Regions from separate parts of the Collibacillus ludicampi genome, predicted to be linked through region 1. Evidence: riboswitches for the same ligand, from Rfam matches in the RefSeq annotation. Region 1 holds a riboswitch; each other region holds the start of a gene.
The links. A riboswitch is a leader RNA that binds a small molecule or an ion and turns the genes downstream of it on or off. The one in region 1 is predicted to bind cyclic di-AMP.
Positions count from the first base shown of each region.

Region 2: linked by a shared signal. The riboswitch ahead of DNHGIG_RS04755 (hypothetical protein) and the one ahead of ehuB (ectoine/hydroxyectoine ABC transporter substrate-binding protein EhuB) in region 1 are both predicted to bind cyclic di-AMP.
Region 3: linked by a shared signal. The riboswitch ahead of DNHGIG_RS01845 (LysM peptidoglycan-binding domain-containing protein) and the one ahead of ehuB (ectoine/hydroxyectoine ABC transporter substrate-binding protein EhuB) in region 1 are both predicted to bind cyclic di-AMP.

Region 1 covers NZ_BOQE01000001.1:1,387,033-1,392,273, forward strand. Annotated here, with positions in the region: partial or broken gene DNHGIG_RS06880 (ATP-binding cassette domain-containing protein) at 1-187, opposite strand, end outside; gene ehuD (ectoine/hydroxyectoine ABC transporter permease subunit EhuD) at 217-924, opposite strand; gene ehuC (ectoine/hydroxyectoine ABC transporter permease subunit EhuC) at 928-1,581, opposite strand; gene ehuB (ectoine/hydroxyectoine ABC transporter substrate-binding protein EhuB) at 1,687-2,592, opposite strand; cyclic di-AMP (ydaO/yuaA leader) riboswitch at 2,701-2,844, opposite strand; gene DNHGIG_RS06900 (GNAT family N-acetyltransferase) at 3,032-3,571, opposite strand; partial or broken gene DNHGIG_RS06905 (DUF72 domain-containing protein) at 3,682-4,526, opposite strand; gene DNHGIG_RS06910 (amino acid permease) at 4,639-5,241, opposite strand, start outside.
Region 2 covers NZ_BOQE01000001.1:928,694-933,934, forward strand. Annotated here, with positions in the region: gene DNHGIG_RS04735 (hypothetical protein) at 640-1,122, shown strand; gene DNHGIG_RS04740 (YolD-like family protein) at 1,439-1,789, opposite strand; gene DNHGIG_RS04745 (DinB/UmuC family translesion DNA polymerase) at 1,892-2,344, opposite strand; gene DNHGIG_RS04750 (DUF3055 domain-containing protein) at 2,346-2,633, opposite strand; gene DNHGIG_RS04755 (hypothetical protein) at 2,706-2,978, opposite strand; cyclic di-AMP (ydaO/yuaA leader) riboswitch at 2,986-3,119, opposite strand; gene DNHGIG_RS04760 (iron-containing redox enzyme family protein) at 3,294-4,046, opposite strand; gene DNHGIG_RS04765 (MgtC/SapB family protein) at 4,365-4,880, shown strand; gene DNHGIG_RS04770 (glycosyltransferase 87 family protein) at 5,044-5,241, opposite strand, start outside.
Region 3 covers NZ_BOQE01000001.1:351,006-356,246, reverse strand. Annotated here, with positions in the region: gene dapF (diaminopimelate epimerase) at 1-88, shown strand, start outside; gene DNHGIG_RS01855 (YwhD family protein) at 288-752, shown strand; gene DNHGIG_RS01850 (aminotransferase class I/II-fold pyridoxal phosphate-dependent enzyme) at 844-2,307, shown strand; cyclic di-AMP (ydaO/yuaA leader) riboswitch at 2,406-2,540, shown strand; gene DNHGIG_RS01845 (LysM peptidoglycan-binding domain-containing protein) at 2,545-3,321, shown strand; gene DNHGIG_RS01840 (glycosyltransferase family 4 protein) at 3,431-4,585, shown strand; gene DNHGIG_RS01835 (alkaline phosphatase family protein) at 4,563-5,241, shown strand, end outside.

The DNA.
Region 1 (5,241 bases):
CCATTTCGTGTGTGACTAATATCATGGCCATATCCCCTTCAGAGGCGATTCCCTTGATCACTTCAAGCACTTCACCGACAAGTTCAGGGTCTAGGGCCGATGTCACTTCATCAAACAACATGATTTTCGGTCGCATGACCAAAGCCCGCGCGATCGCCACACGTTGTTTTTGTCCGCCGGAAAGCTCGATCATGCTTGTTGCTCGTAAAGGGAAGCTCAATATCCCACTTCCTTTCTGCTTCCTATTGGATTTGCCTCTCCGCTCAAATTTGATAACTTTCGATTTAATCGGTACTCTAGACGGCGAACCAGAAGCGATGAAGGGTAACTCAAGAGTAGGAACATCAAACCTACGATCGTAAATCCCTCAAGATAGCGAAAGGAGGTAGAGCCGATCATTTTGGCCGTTTGCAAGATCTCCATTAAAGTGATTGCCGATAGAATCGGTGTCTCTTTAAACATGACAATCAAGTAGTTTCCCAAGACCGGGATGACCGGCGGTATCGCTTGAGGTACGATGATTCTGCCCCACGTCTGCATTTTTGAAAAGTTCAGAGCGACCGCAGCTTCCCATTGGCCACGAGGGACGGAATCGATCCCTGAGCGATACACCTCGGACAGGTACGAACTATAATGCAATCCTAAGCCGATCACTCCCGCTGTGAAGGGGGAAAGTGAAACCCCAAACACAGGCAGCACGTAAAAAATAAAATACAGCTGAACAAGAAGAGGGGTGCTCCTCACAAATTCCACAATTCCGCCTGTAACTAGAGATAAGGGCTTACACGCGGATCTCCTGCCAATCGCAAGCAAAAGTCCTGCGATCGCTGCTATGAAAAACGCCACGAACGTGGAGGTAACGGTTACCTTTAACGCTTCAAGAAGTTGCGGAACGATGGACCAGGCGAAATCCCAATCCCACATGGGCTATGACCTCCCTGCAGCAACTCTGCGCTCAATCAGGCGAATTCCCCATGTGATGGGGTACGCGAGAATGAAATACATCACGAGCAAAAGAGTATAGATCTCGGTGGTTTGGAATGTCGAGGTGCTGAGAATTTTCGCCTGAAAGGTTAAATCTGCAAGTGTAATGAGAGAAACCAAGGCCGTACCTTTCAGCAATTCAATGAGCAAATTTCCGAAAGCCGGCAACATCATGACAAACGCTTGGGGCCATATGATACATCTCATTCTCTGCCAGGGAGTCATGTTCAACGCGATCCCTGCTTCCGTATGTCCTTTTGGTACGGCAAGGATCGATCCACGAACCACTTCTGATCCGTAAGCCCCATAATTGAGCCCCAACGCAAGTACCGCGGCTGCCATTTTTGGCAATTCGATGCCCAGGATCGGCAGGGCAAAATACAACCAATACAACTGAACCAGCAGGGAGGTTCCGCGAAAAACTTCTACATAAATAGCCGTTACGCCCCGAATCATTGAATATTTGGACAGGCGGCCAATCCCCGCAAGCATGGCTAAGAAAAGAGCTGCGATCATCGAGAGAATCGTAATCTCGAGGGTGATCCCCGCGCCTTTCAAGAGTGGCGGGAGTAAGTCTAGGAACGAATAGATTGACATGCACTCCTTTCGATCTTGATCATCAACACTCAAGTAGAATGAGAATGAAGGATCTTGTGAAATCTGTCTGCATCGAATTATTATAGAATGGGGAGATATGCATTCTTACTGTTCGTTTGTACACACTTGCTCAGCTGTTACATTGCCCGGCAATTCCTGTTTGGTAAATCCGAAGGGCTGAATGATCTTGAATAGTTCACCCGATTCCTTCAGTTTCTGTAACTCACGATTGAATGCATCACGGAAGTCCTTGTCTTCTTTGCGGAAAGCCGTTGCCCCGTATCCTCGTGCGCTCTTCCCTTCAATCATCGGTTGTTGAAAGTCCATCACTCTTTCAATTGATGGATCTTTCACCGCATCGAGCACCGATTGCAACGAAGGCCCCGTCATCGTAACCACATCCGCTCGGCCTGCTTGTAGTGCGGCGACAGCGGAAGGCTGGTCGGGAACCGTTACGATCTGTGCGGCGGAGACTCTCGACTTTTGCAGATAATCAACCTCTATAGCTCCGGTCATCACTGCAACTTTCACTTTCGGGTTGGCGGAAATATCCCGATAACTATGAATATTCACTACATTCCCTTTCTTCACCGCGATTGCCTCACCGATACTGTATTCAGGGTCGGCAAATGCCACTTCTTTGCAACGTTCCGGTTTAATGAACATACCCGCCGTGATCATGTCGAAACGCTTAGCTTTCAGCCCGGGTATCAGTGATCCAAATTCGGTGATCTCACCTCTCATCTCATGAATCCCTAACCTTGTGAGAACCGTACGCGCGACCTCAACCGCTTCACCCGTCAGCTTTCCATCTGGTGTTACATAGGCGTAAGGTTTTTCATTCGCAAATCCGACGGTCACATATCCTTGTTTTTTTACACGCTGCCAAGTAGATTCCACGGATGTGTCGGAAGAGGTGCCGACACCCGTCTTTCCTTTGGAGACTCCGCAACCAACCACCGCAGTCATCATGATCAGGGACAGCCCTAAAGTCCTAAATAACTTTTTCACTAGACAACCCCTTTCGCAAATTCTCGTCTACGCATGAAAAACAAAACCCCCGAGGACAAATACCTACGGGGGTATAAAATAAGCGAATACTTTCCCATGAACATCATTCACCCCTCTCTTACACTGCTTACGAAGTTAGCTGACGGATTCGGGCTGAGAGTCGGCCCTACCGGTCATGCGAGACTGCATGCCCGGATTCACCCCAAACGTGGTTCCCCCGCTTCCCTTTCGGGAATTCAGCATCACACAATATTGACTTTTCAGATTTGATTATAATCTTATCCGCAGATAGGGGCAAATTACCAGTTGGTAAGGAATTCCGACCATAGGGAGGGATATGGGAGAATTCTCTTGCTGAACTACCGTGCACAAAAATGACGGAATATTCTCGGGGAATAAGACAATGTATTCGACATACCAAGAAGGCCATTCGCGAACTTTAATGTTTGATGAATTTCAAGACTTCGTCCGGGTCTGCCAACTTGCGCCCGTAATATTTTTTAGAACGGAAATTGTGGATTTCTTCACACGCCTTGGCCATTTTCTCCATAATCACATTCTGGGGCAAATCTTCCGGACTCCAATAAAAGATATTCATTTCATATGGTTTTCCGTCTTCATCTTTCCTGCGGTATTGAATACGATCCGCCTTGACAAACCCGTTTTTGCGATAAAATGCTTCCCTCTTTTTCGTGTCTTCATCTTCGTGATCAATAGGCTCCACTTCTACGATGATCGTCTTCCCCTTTTCTTTAAAACGGTTGAGGAGTTTCGTGCCGACTCCTTTCCCTCTTGTCGCAGGATTGACGAGTAAATAGTCAATAAAGATAAATGTAGGGAATTCGGCATACATCACGATGTATTCATCTGTCTCTTCTTTGTGGTAGGTGTCCTTATCCTCAATCAGGTCATAGAGTTGACGCGGATCTTTCATCTCGTGTTCTGGAAAGTAATCGGCCAGCCGTTCATACCATTCCATGACATTCCCTCCCTTTAAATTCAAGATTTATTCGTATCGTTTGTTATACTATACAAAAACATACCCGGATGATAAAAAAGCTTCCCACCATGCTTTTCGTGGGAAGCTTTTTAAAAGAAATCCAATTGCCGCGGAGACAATCCTTTATATTCTATGCCCAAGAGTTCGATCATTTCCATGGCATTGGCGGCGGCATGTCCGCCCGAATTGTTGTTGAATAAGACACAAATCTCTTGTGATCTTTGTTGCAGATCTTTCAACTTCTCTTTCCACTCCGTTAACTCTTCCCGGCTATACCGGTATAAGTAACGGATGTCTCTCCAATTACCGTCTCCGGTATTCGTCCATCCGTTTACATTACGCCCGTGAAAGCGTACGAGTGTTAATTGACGATTCGTCGGATGCAAAACTGTGGGTATGGAGCCTGCTCCCGCTTGCGGTTCATCGCAAATGCTATGGATCCATCCTTCTTTCTCCATAAACGCGATTGTTTTTTCCAACATTCTGGGCGTGAACCAACTCCTGTTTCTGAATTCAAGCGCAACCGGAATATCACCCATCTTCTCCTTCGTATAGCGAAGAACATCCACATTTTCTTTGATACATTCAAACCAGGGTGGGTATTGAAAAAGAACGGCTTTCAATTTACCCGCTTGTATGACCGGTTCAATCGATTGTTTAAACGCATCAAACATTTCTCCCAGACTTGAGAAAGGATTCTTTCCTCTTAAATGTCCGGTCATTCCTTGGTATGCCTTGATAATGAAAGAAAAAGCGGGCGGGGTTTCTTCGACCCATTTGCTGTAGTTTTTCTCGGGAAGGACGGCATAAAAAGAACTGTCTACCTCCACTATCGGAAAATAGGAACTGTAGACTTTCAGTTTATCCCCGCTTGCCACCCCGTCCGAATACAAGTCCTTATGATCCCCCAACCGGTCAGGCCGATTTTAATCATGTTCTCTCTTCCTTTTCTCACTGCTCTTTCCGTATATTATAGAAAATTATACATGATAAAACGCAGAGAAGGCCCCGCGATATAAAGAGGGCCTTCTCTGCGTATGCAAATCTTATGATGCGTTCTTTACTTTGTGAAATTCACTTTCTACCTGATTGGCTTTATGAAAACCTTTCCCGTAATAAAATGCGACCAAAAGGGCTAACCAAAGAGGTCCGACGATGAGCGCGATACGCGTATCCGGGAAATAAGCCATCAAACCGACGACGGCGACCAAGAATGCGAGTGATACATAGGAGCTCAATGGCGCCCAAGGCATTTTATAGACCAGTCGGCGTTGCTCCTCTAGAGATAAGCGCTTACGATAGCGTATCTGGGAAAGAAGAATGACTGCCCAGGTCCAAATTGCTCCGAACGTTGCGATACTTGTGACCCATGTGAATACTTTTTCCGGAACGACATAGTTGAGCACCACCCCGACAAGCAAGGCCAAAGCAGAAGCGATGATCGCGGGACCCGGTACCCCCGATTTCGTCAGCTTGCCGAACGTGGCAGGCGCCTCCCCTTGTTGTGCCAAGTTAAAGAGCATGCGCCCCGTGCTGAAAATACCACTGTTACAGGAAGAAAGAGCCGCCGTCAACACGACAAAATTGATAATTCCCGCAGCGCTGGGAATCCCGATTTTATCAAATGTCAAAACGAAAGGACTTCCTTT
Region 2 (5,241 bases), 460 kb from region 1:
GAATGGTCGTCTTCATCGGTGGATACCCGTTCCTGAGGTTGTTTGCGTCTTACATACATTCTCCTCTTTCTCTGGATCGGAAAAACGTGTAACACGACCTGTTTGCCGTCCCGAACCGTTTCGGAGCAAAGGTAAGTGGAATGTGTATTCTTCCAGACGGAACCTACGAGATAACGGATCAGGAAAGTAGATACGACAAAAGTCAGCCACAACAAGGTCATATCCAGCGGCAGTTCCACCTGCTCACCCCCCTTTCTATTTCCCAACGAAAGTTTCTATTTGGAAGTACGAAGATCATTCAGAATTTTATCTTGCACGTTGATCTGTTGTTGCTTTGTGCCTTTTTTAGACGTTTCTTTTTCAATGGTTTTGTTCGCCATGATATTCCCTCCAGTATCTCCAATATAAGCGAAATGGTTGGGGAAAGGAAGTCGAGCTTGCACCGATAGAGCTTAACAGCTGATCTTATGCGCTAGGTAAAAGAAGTTTGGGCCATCCTCTATGAGGAATATTTTGTCATTCTTAATGTATAGACATTACATTAATTATATAAAATCGAATATTTACAAAATTTTAACAGGATATTTAATACTAATGATGAAATATATTGGTATAAAGTAATTATAAGGAGGATATGGAATGAAAAAACGATTCTTAATTGGTTCTCTCATAACTGCTATTGCGATTACAAGTGCGACTCCCTCTTTCGCCGCTACAAACTCTAAGGTCAAATTAAATCAAGGAAATGTTCAAGTAAAACCAAATTCTGTTGATGGTGGTACTCAAAATTGGGATGGGAGCTTTTCAACTACCTATGTGATTCCAAAATATATTATTACTTCGGCAATCTCCACTGGTGTCGGTGTAGCCACCAACTTTTTACAAAGTAAATATGGTCTTCCTAAAAGTGCTGCTTCATTCATAGCTGCTGCAGTTACTGGATATTTTTCAGATAAAGTAATAAAAGGTGATATTACGATTCAATCATATGTTGACTATCGTTGGGTGACTAGATATACATCTTGTTATTATAGTTGTTTGGATATGTATTATATGGGAGATTCATTTATAGGCTCTAAGTTTTATTCCTATACTGCAGAAGTTTTACCTTATGTTGATTGAATATTCACTATTGAATTAAATAGATATATGGCGAGGCTGACTTAAAGTCATGCTCGCCATATATTTCGATAAGTTATATAAATGGAGGAGCATATGAAAACAATAATAAATAACTTGTTAAATTTTGTTATTTTTGCATTTACTTTTATACTGGTTTCTTATTTTGTAAATAAAAACCTAAATTATCTTGAAATAATGAAAAACCTATTTATCAGTTATGGGGGATATATACTTTATTTCCTTATAAAGAAGTTATTTGAAAATATTAGTAAATGAATCGCATGGATTGTATCTACAACGCTGATCGAGTCATTCTTTAGTGTTCAATATCAATGATGTCATCTAGCTTGATCCGAATAGTCCGTTCTCCCAACGTACTGAGTCCGACAAGTATCCGCGTCGAAATATCAATTTTCTTCGGAAGTACATGTACCCGTTCAATTCCTTCTGGATGAAAGACGTGAATGGTGATTCGTTTCTCATCCTGCAAGGCTTCCGACAACTTTCGGCTCATCTCTTCTAATTTATCGCTATCGAGGGTTGGCTTTGTCAATAAACGTTGTTTATATTCATACTCTGCAATTGCCGCCCGATGCTCCGGCAAGATCATGCGAGAACCTTCCCAAAGTTTATTTCCACGTTCCGTAAGCATTGCACGGCGAGTCACAAAGATCACCTCTTGTTTGTGTTAATGAAGATTGGTACCATATTTTTGCTGATATTTAACCTCTTAAGAAAAGACATGACGCGTGATTGCGTTCATGTCTTTTTATGCATAGTGCCCACCAATTTTCGAAGCTCTTTCCGGAAGAATGCCGGCTTTCGTTAAAGAGGCACAACGCATAAGAGAAGTAGCACCATACTTGGCACGGATTTTGTCCATTGTATAGCCTAGCTCCCGTTTTCTTACCTTGTCCGAAAAGAGATCCAATTGCATCACACTGTCATCAACTAAGTTGGTTACCCCCATTCCTACAGCGCGAACGGGCGAACCATACCAAAACTTTCGAAACACATGGAGTACCCCATTAAAAATCTCCATCGTGATGTTCGTATGGGTTGGTAATGAAAAGGAGCGGGCGAATCCGTGGGTCATGTCCGAGTCTCGGACATATACGTTTACTGTCTTTCCCGCCTTTCTCTGCTCAACAAGGAAATGGCTGAATCGCGAGACAGGAAAAAAAGAAACCCGGAATCTTCCGGGTTCAACATCGAAAGAGATTTCAGTACTGTGTGTGTATCATCCGATCGCTTAAAGGTGTTTCCAAGAAACCTGCCAAATGGCGCGCTTCTTCATCATTCAAACCGAACTTGGATGAAAGGATATCCGGAATATGGATATCATGTATGTCCAATAACGCGCTTCGTCCCGTCTGAAGGCAAGTCACAATCGTCTTGCCGAGAAAATGTTGCGAATACGTCAAGGTGAAATCAAATCGTCTTCCGCCTTTAATGAACCCTACATGGCGGGTACGGGTCGTTTCTTCATGATCAAACAAGATCTGTTCCATGAGTCTCCGCCTCCTTTTCGTTAATTTTCTACACAAGTCCTTATACATATAATATTTTGATTATTGAACAGATCATGAAGTCATGTTTTCACCGGATGTTTCATCCATACGTTTGCAAGTAGACCGGTTATTTCTGGTTAACTGGGAAAGCCTGTGTTGGATTTGTTGATTTTTCAAATAATCGTGAAGTTCAACTTCCTTCTTGTTCCATTCGTATTCGTCAGGCGAATGTTGTAAATCATCCGGTTCGTCAAACCCGTACCAGCCATCTTCAATCAGATCCGGTAAATAAAACCCCCGAAGGGGATACCTACGGGGGGTACGGTACAAGAATTTACGAATCATCGCTCATCACTCCTCTCTTAAACGCTTACGAAGTTAGCTGCCGGGTTCGGACTTAAGAGATTGTCCTACCAATCAGACGACTGGATTCACCCCAAAAAGATGGTTCCCCCGTTTCCTTTCGGAATTCAGCGATGGAGCTATGAAATTGTACATACAATTATATGCGGATCCGCTGTTCTTGACAACTGTTGCTTGAAGCTGTTACAACAAGAATCTCGGATGAAATTCGAGTATGGATTGGATGATATATTCTCTTGTCGTATTACAGAGAATGGCTCTCGATTTTCCTCCTGTACACGCCGCGACCATCAGAGGTTAGATCCTTTGCCCTTCCGCGACAGCCATCATGCGTTCATAGATACCTTCGTAGAACTCCGCTTCCGACATGGCGATATACACGCCCGCCTGATAGATCCGCTGCAAATCCGCGGGATCTTTGTATTCCACCAAAATATCTTTACAAAGCTGATAGTGGCGAGGTTCATGTGTATCGGCATGCACCAACCAGAATGTCACATTCAACTTTCTCGTCTTGTTATAATTTGGATGTTGCAGACCTTTGCCTATAAGCCCCATGACTTCCCCCGCAAACAACTCCGAACCTAACCCAACAGCAGCCATCGCCTCTAACGGTGTCGCATTTTGCAGGAAGCGAATAAACGTATCAACCGCGCGTTTCGCTGGCGGTGCTACCGGATAATCGGGAATATGCTCATCACTGATGAACACATCAGGGGCAGCCGATTCCAAAAAGGTACGATACAGTTTCGAATGATATGCCTTCGGATTTCCACGGCCCCCTTCATCCCAGAGGTTATCGACAAGCGGCACCCACCATTTGTCAATCGGCTCTACAGCAGCGACGGCAGCCCCCAGGACGCGCGGAAAACTGCGGCTGTAATAACTGTAGATCAAGGCGAATTCCCGAATCTGCTCCTCAGAATACACCCCGTTCAGGAGTCCGGTCATAAAACGTCCCTTGATGATGCGTTCATTGACTTTATCCATGACCGCTTGTTCCACTTCTTCATATGTATGAAACACAGGTTTGTTTTTATCGCTGGTCATCCTTCCATCCTCCTATCTCATGAATCTTTACGCCCACTTATTGTAGGATACAAGGGGAGATCACGCAACAAACGGAATGTCATGCCATTCTTGTGGTTGGGTGCGCCACATCAAAAGGTTGCTGACACAACGTCGTCGAGGTTGATTGTCAGACATATTTGTTCATCTCGAATTACGTACATTTTTATAGTACACTAAAACAAAATAAAGGGAACCATTTTGAAGTCGTGTGCGGATATTCCTATGAGGTTTATTCGTTCAATTTCAAGTCATTGCACACAAAGAGGTGTTTATAAGATTCTAACTGGGGTGAATGATTTGGATTGGCTTTTCCACACATACTATGACGATTTCGTGATCTTATTTCGATTGCTGTTTGCTTTTGTTGTGGGAGCAATTATGGGGCTTGAAAGAGAGCGATACTATCAATTTGATCATAAAATTAAAACAGCCGGTTTTCGTACGTATTCACTTGTCTGCTTGGGTTCCTGCATATTCGGATTAGCTTCCATTTACGGGTTTCCGACCATAGGATCGACACACGACCCTGGCAGAATAGCGGCGCAAGTGGTTACTGGAATAGGTTTCATTGGAGCCGGAACGATCATGAAATCAAACGAAGGCATTAGAGGTCTCACTACGGCTGCAGGAATGTGGGTAGCATCGTCCATTGGCTTGATGATTTCTTCCGGTTTATATGTACCCTCCATTATTGCCGCATTATTAGCCTATGTGATACTGGACTTCCATCGACTGTTCCCAACGGTTTTTAACTTCCGCTCAAAAGATGAAAAGAACCTGCAAGATTTGGATACCGATGATCATACGAAGTAACCTCACATGCCGCTTGGACGGAGGCCGAACTATAAAAAAAGACTGCTGGTACATCCAACAGTCTCAGCATGTGGACAAAGTCCCCAAGGTTCAAGGTCTGCATGTTGCTTGTTTACTATGAAAACAAAAATCTCTCACGCCTTTTGTTTGTATCTCATGATTCCTAATCAACAGCACAATCTTGCACCCCGCCATGTCTGACTTTCAGGAAGCAATGATCCCATACAACTTTAGCAAGAAACACACACAGAAGGACATTTAAGAGTGAAGTCATAAACAGCGTAAAATTGTAGGGTGCTCCGCCATTAACGGAATTGTAGAAAATGGAGTACGTGTTTATAAATATCGTTAAACTGAATCC
Region 3 (5,241 bases), 1.0 Mb from region 1:
TCTTGAGATCGAATGGAGCGAAGAAAACGGAAAAGTGTATATGACGGGTCCTGCCACATTCGTTTGTGACGGAATATTTTATAAGTAGTACCCCATGTCGCAAGCGGCACCATCAGAGGATGAAAAGTGACTTTGGGTGGGCGTAATGCTTTGCGTGAGACAGCGACTTTGGAGGTCGTCTCGCAACGACTAAACATATTCCCAGCGAGACGACCTCCACGGAGCACGAACGCAAAGCATACGCCGCCAAACTACATATTTTTCAAGATTGGAAGGGAGTTGAACATATGGAACAATTGGGAATCACAGGTCGTTCCCGACATGATACCCCCGACGAATTTGCTACCTTATCGGCGGTTATCATTGACGGAGAAGAGGTGTTCATTGATAATGGCGCGATTCACGGGAAGAGCCGCGTGGAACGAGGCATCTCATTTTCAGCTAAAAGTCCCGATGAAGTACCGGGGGGCATCCGTATCCCTGTTATTTGGGTCACTTTGCGTCGTACGGAAGGGGGCTTCGGCTACTCGGGGATTTGCGGTTCCGTACTCGTGATTGATAAGGAAGCGCGAACCGGCTACAAGAGTCTTCCTGATCAAGTGAACAAGATGGATGCAGCGATGAAAGGCAAAGTACAGGTAGATGCCTTGACGGAGAAGGAAAAAAAACTTTTGTCCGATTTCTTGCGGGAATTTCGCGGCGGGGAACTGTGGAAAAATACGGATGAAAATGTAAAATCCTCTCTTTCATAAAAATGAACATATTTTTGTAAAAATACATTCCGTTACAGAGGTGGTTCTGATATAATCAGTTCGTTATGTACGTGAGAAAGGAAATTGCCTTATGAATAAACAGAATGAAACTCCTCTCTTTTCGGCGCTTGTTGAACACGCGAAAAAAAACCCGATTCAGTTCCATATACCCGGTCATAAAAAAGGGAGCGGAATGCCTTCCGAATTCCGTGAATTTATCGGACAAAACGCTTTGTCGATCGATCTGATCAACATCGCACCGATGGATGATCTCCATCATCCAATGGGGATGATCCGTGATGCACAAGAGTTGGCTGCGGAAGCGTTCGGTGCCGATTACACGTTTTTTTCCGTTCAAGGAACGTCCGGCGCGATCATGACGATGATCATGTCGGTTGTCGGCCCCGGGGACAAGATTCTCGTTCCGCGTAATTTGCACAAATCGGTATTGACGGCGATTATCTTATCGGGTGCACAACCGATCTTCATGCATCCGGACGTGGATCACAATCTTGGAATCGCGCACGGTGTATCCGTAGAGACTGTTTCTATGATGCTGACACACCATCCGGATGTGAAAGCGATACTTCTCATCAACCCGACTTATTTTGGTGTGGCGTGTGACTTGCAAGCCATCGTGGAACTGGCACATGCGCGCAACATTCCCGTGATCGTGGATGAAGCGCACGGCGCGCATCTTCCTTTTCACGAGAAACTCCCTCTTTCTTCCATGAAGGCGGGGGCTGACATGGCAGCTACCTCGGTTCATAAATTGGGTGGATCGTTGACACAGTCATCCATCTTGAACGTTCGTGAGGGACTGGTCAATCCATCACATGTTCATGCGATCTTATCGATGCTTCATACGACATCGACTTCTTATTTATTGCTAGCATCACTGGATGTGGCGCGCAAGAATCTTTATATGCACGGGCATGAATTGATCGATACCGCGATCCGTTTGGCGGAACGGGCGCGTAAGGAGATCAACGAAATCCCCGGGCTCTATTGTTTTGGCGAGGAAATTCTGGATTCGTCCTCGAAGTTTGCCTTCGACCCCACCAAATTAACGATCTCTGTGAAAGAATTGGGCATTACGGGTCATCAGGTGGAGGAGATCTTACGGGAAGAATTTAATATTGAAGTGGAACTTTCCGATCTTTATAACATCCTTTGTATCGTTACATTCGGAGATACGGACGAAACGATCGACATTCTTGTATCCGCCTTGCGTCGCATTTCGGAGAAATTTGTGGGGCAGCGCGATAAAACAGAAGTTCGTGTGAAGATACCGGCGGTACCCCTCCTCGCAATGTCCCCAAGGGACGCTTTTTATGCAAAAACGGAAGTCGTTCCTCTCGATGAAGCGATCGGTCGCACGTTTGCGGAACTCGTGATGGTCTATCCACCGGGGATTCCGATTTTGCTTCCCGGCGAAATCGTCACACAAGAGAACGTGGATTATATCCGCGAACATATGAAAGCGGGTTTGCCCGTACAAGGAACGGATGATCCGAATATCGAGTACGTGAAGGTGGTTGCACAGTCTATCTGATTGCAGATAGACTGTTTTTTATTGATATGTACTTTCTTCCTCCTGCACCATTCGATTACTAATGAAGTTTTGATCGGTAATCGGTATACTATTCTGCGTACATTTTATGGCCGAATCTTGTTGATCAAGTACGGAGGAACCAACTTTTGGGGTGAACCTATTGGTAACCAACAGGCGGGGGATCCTTCACCCGAACCCGTCAGCTAACTCCGGAGGCCTTTGAAGGAGGAAGTGAATATGAAAGAACGTGTCAAAGCACTGGCTATGGGAGCCATTCTGTGTGGTGCTTTGTTTGGATCTGCACAAGCGTCCGCGACAACATATACGGTACAAAAGGGTGACACACTTTATGACCTCTCGAAGAAGACAGGAACGACTGTGAGCGCCTGGAAGATTGCGAATCATCTTACAAGCGATAAAATTCAGTCGGGAAAAGAAATGAATCAACCGATGTCGTATCGTGTTGTTGAAGGGGATACCCTTTGGAAGCTATCGCAGAGATACAACACGACTGTGGAAGAAATTCAACGAGCAAACGGTTTGCAAGGGTCCTTGATCTTGGTTGGACAAGTCTTACAGCTTCCTGTTGGCAGCAAGGAGGTAACGGCTGCAGCCTCTGCTACACCGGAAGAACCAACAGAGGGGAACAAGACCGCTCCGGTTCATACGGATCAAGCTTCACCTGTTGCCGATGCGCAAGTCGTAAAGACGCTTGATTGTGTAGCGACTGCATACGGTCCTGCAGATTCTACAGGATGGGGCGGTTTGACAAAGACAGGCAAGCACGTAGCACAGGGAATGATCGCCGTGGATCCGAATGTGATTCCACTGGGATCCAAAGTGTGGATTTCCGGCTATAACGATCCGAACCTCCCGGCCGGTGGCTTCATGGCCACTGCTGAAGATACCGGCGGGGCGATTCGTGGCAACCGTATCGATATCTATATTCATGCGGATGACGCTACGGTGCGTAAATTTGGCGTACAAAATGTAACAGTAAAAGTACTGAAGTGAGATTTCAGTGGGTAAAAAGGGCTTCTTCTTTTTGAGAGGGAAGCCCTTTTTTGCATGCTACATATTTTCGAAATAAGAGGGGAATACTGGAAACGAAGGTGGTGTACTTATGCAATCCATCCATATTCTTCATCTTGTTCGTCCCGCGGAAGGAGGCATGCTGCAGCATGTACAGCATCTGCTCAGAGGGTCTTCCGCTTCCTTTCAAGTTTCCGTTGCCTGTCCGCCTGATTCACGTCTCTTTCGTGAAGCTCCTGAAGGAGTCAGACGAGTGGGTATTCCTATTTATGATGGATGGGCGCCATATCATGATCTCTTGGCGTCCTTACGTTTGAAAGAATGGATGGAGAACAATCCAGTGGATATTCTGCATATGCACGGAGCAAAAGCGGGGCTTGTCGGAAGATTGGCTGCACGAATGATGAAAAAAACCCCTCGTCTCGTGTATACCATACATAACTTTATAGAACCGAAGAATAGGTGGCGGAAAAGGGTCTATCAGGGATTGGAACAATGGCTGCTGCGTGATACCGATTGTTTGATCACAGTTTCTCATGCATTGGCAAAACATTGCGGATCTCGACTCGATGTGTCTGAGGAGAAAATCCGTATCATCCATAATGGAGTTGCTCTACCCAGGGAACCTTTTACAGTTACTGATGCAAGGAAATTTCTTGGGGTAGCAAACGACCGTTTTGTCATCGGGACGATCAGTCGTCTGATCTATGAAAAAGGAGTTTCCTTCTTGCTAGACGCATTCCATACGCTTCTGCGTTGTGGTTATGATATGGATCTCGTCATCATCGGTGACGGGCCTGAACGAGACAAGTTGGAAAGAATGGCAGCAAAAATCGATACAAAAGGTCGTATCCGTTTTCTCGGACACGTCCCCGACGCAGTTCGTTTTCTCAGAGGATTCGATCTTTGCGTGATTCCTTCTTTGCAAGAAGGTTTTGGTCTTGTCGCGGCCGAGTCGATGCTTGCGGGTGTTCCCCTGATCGCTACATTCGTGGGGGGATTAGAAGAAGTTGTACAAGACGGAGAAACCGGCCTGCTTGTCCAACCGGGAGATGCGTGTGCACTGGCAAAAGCGGTGGAACGAATGTATATGGATCCGCCTTTGAAACGACAATTGGCAATGAAAGGAAAGGAGTATGCGACTGCCTATTTTACGGTTTCCAAAATGTTACAAGAAACGTTAGAAGTGTATCGTGCTTGCATGAAAGAAAGGGGAGCGTTTGATGAAGAGAAAGTTTCTTTATAACAAAGGGAGAAAGGAACTGATCTTTCTCTCTCTGCTCTCCATTTTGATGATGCTTATCCCGCAGAAATCGGTGCTCGCGGAAAGCATTCGATCGCACAAACGGGTGATCCTCGTTTTGGCTGCAGGTCTCTCCCTTGAACATATTTCACCTGAAAAAACGCCCAATCTATATACATTGATGAAAAAAGGATCCATTGGAATGATGAGTACCAATACGGCCGGGATACGTTCGGAGGAAGCCGCTTATGCGACGATAGGTGCCGGAAACAAAGTGACGGGCGAAAAACAGGCATGTTTGTCATTTGAAAAGGATGAACGGGTCATCTTGCCCGACGAGTATCAGGCGATCAAGGGACGTGACTTGTATGAACGAAACCTTGGATCTCCCGCTCTTGGTGATGTGGTCTTTCCGTATATGATGCCGCTTACAAACGTGAACCAGTCCCTTCCTTATCGTTTTCAACTCGGTTGGATGGGGGAACAGATCAAAGACATGGGCGGTAAAACCGCCGTGATCGGGAACAGCGACCTAGGAAATCGTTACTATCGTTTGGCGCCCTTGATTACAATGAACCAAGCGGGTCAAACGGATTTCGGTCAAGTGGGAAACGAGGTGTTGTGTAAAGACCCTGTCCAGCCTTTCGGAATCCGCACAG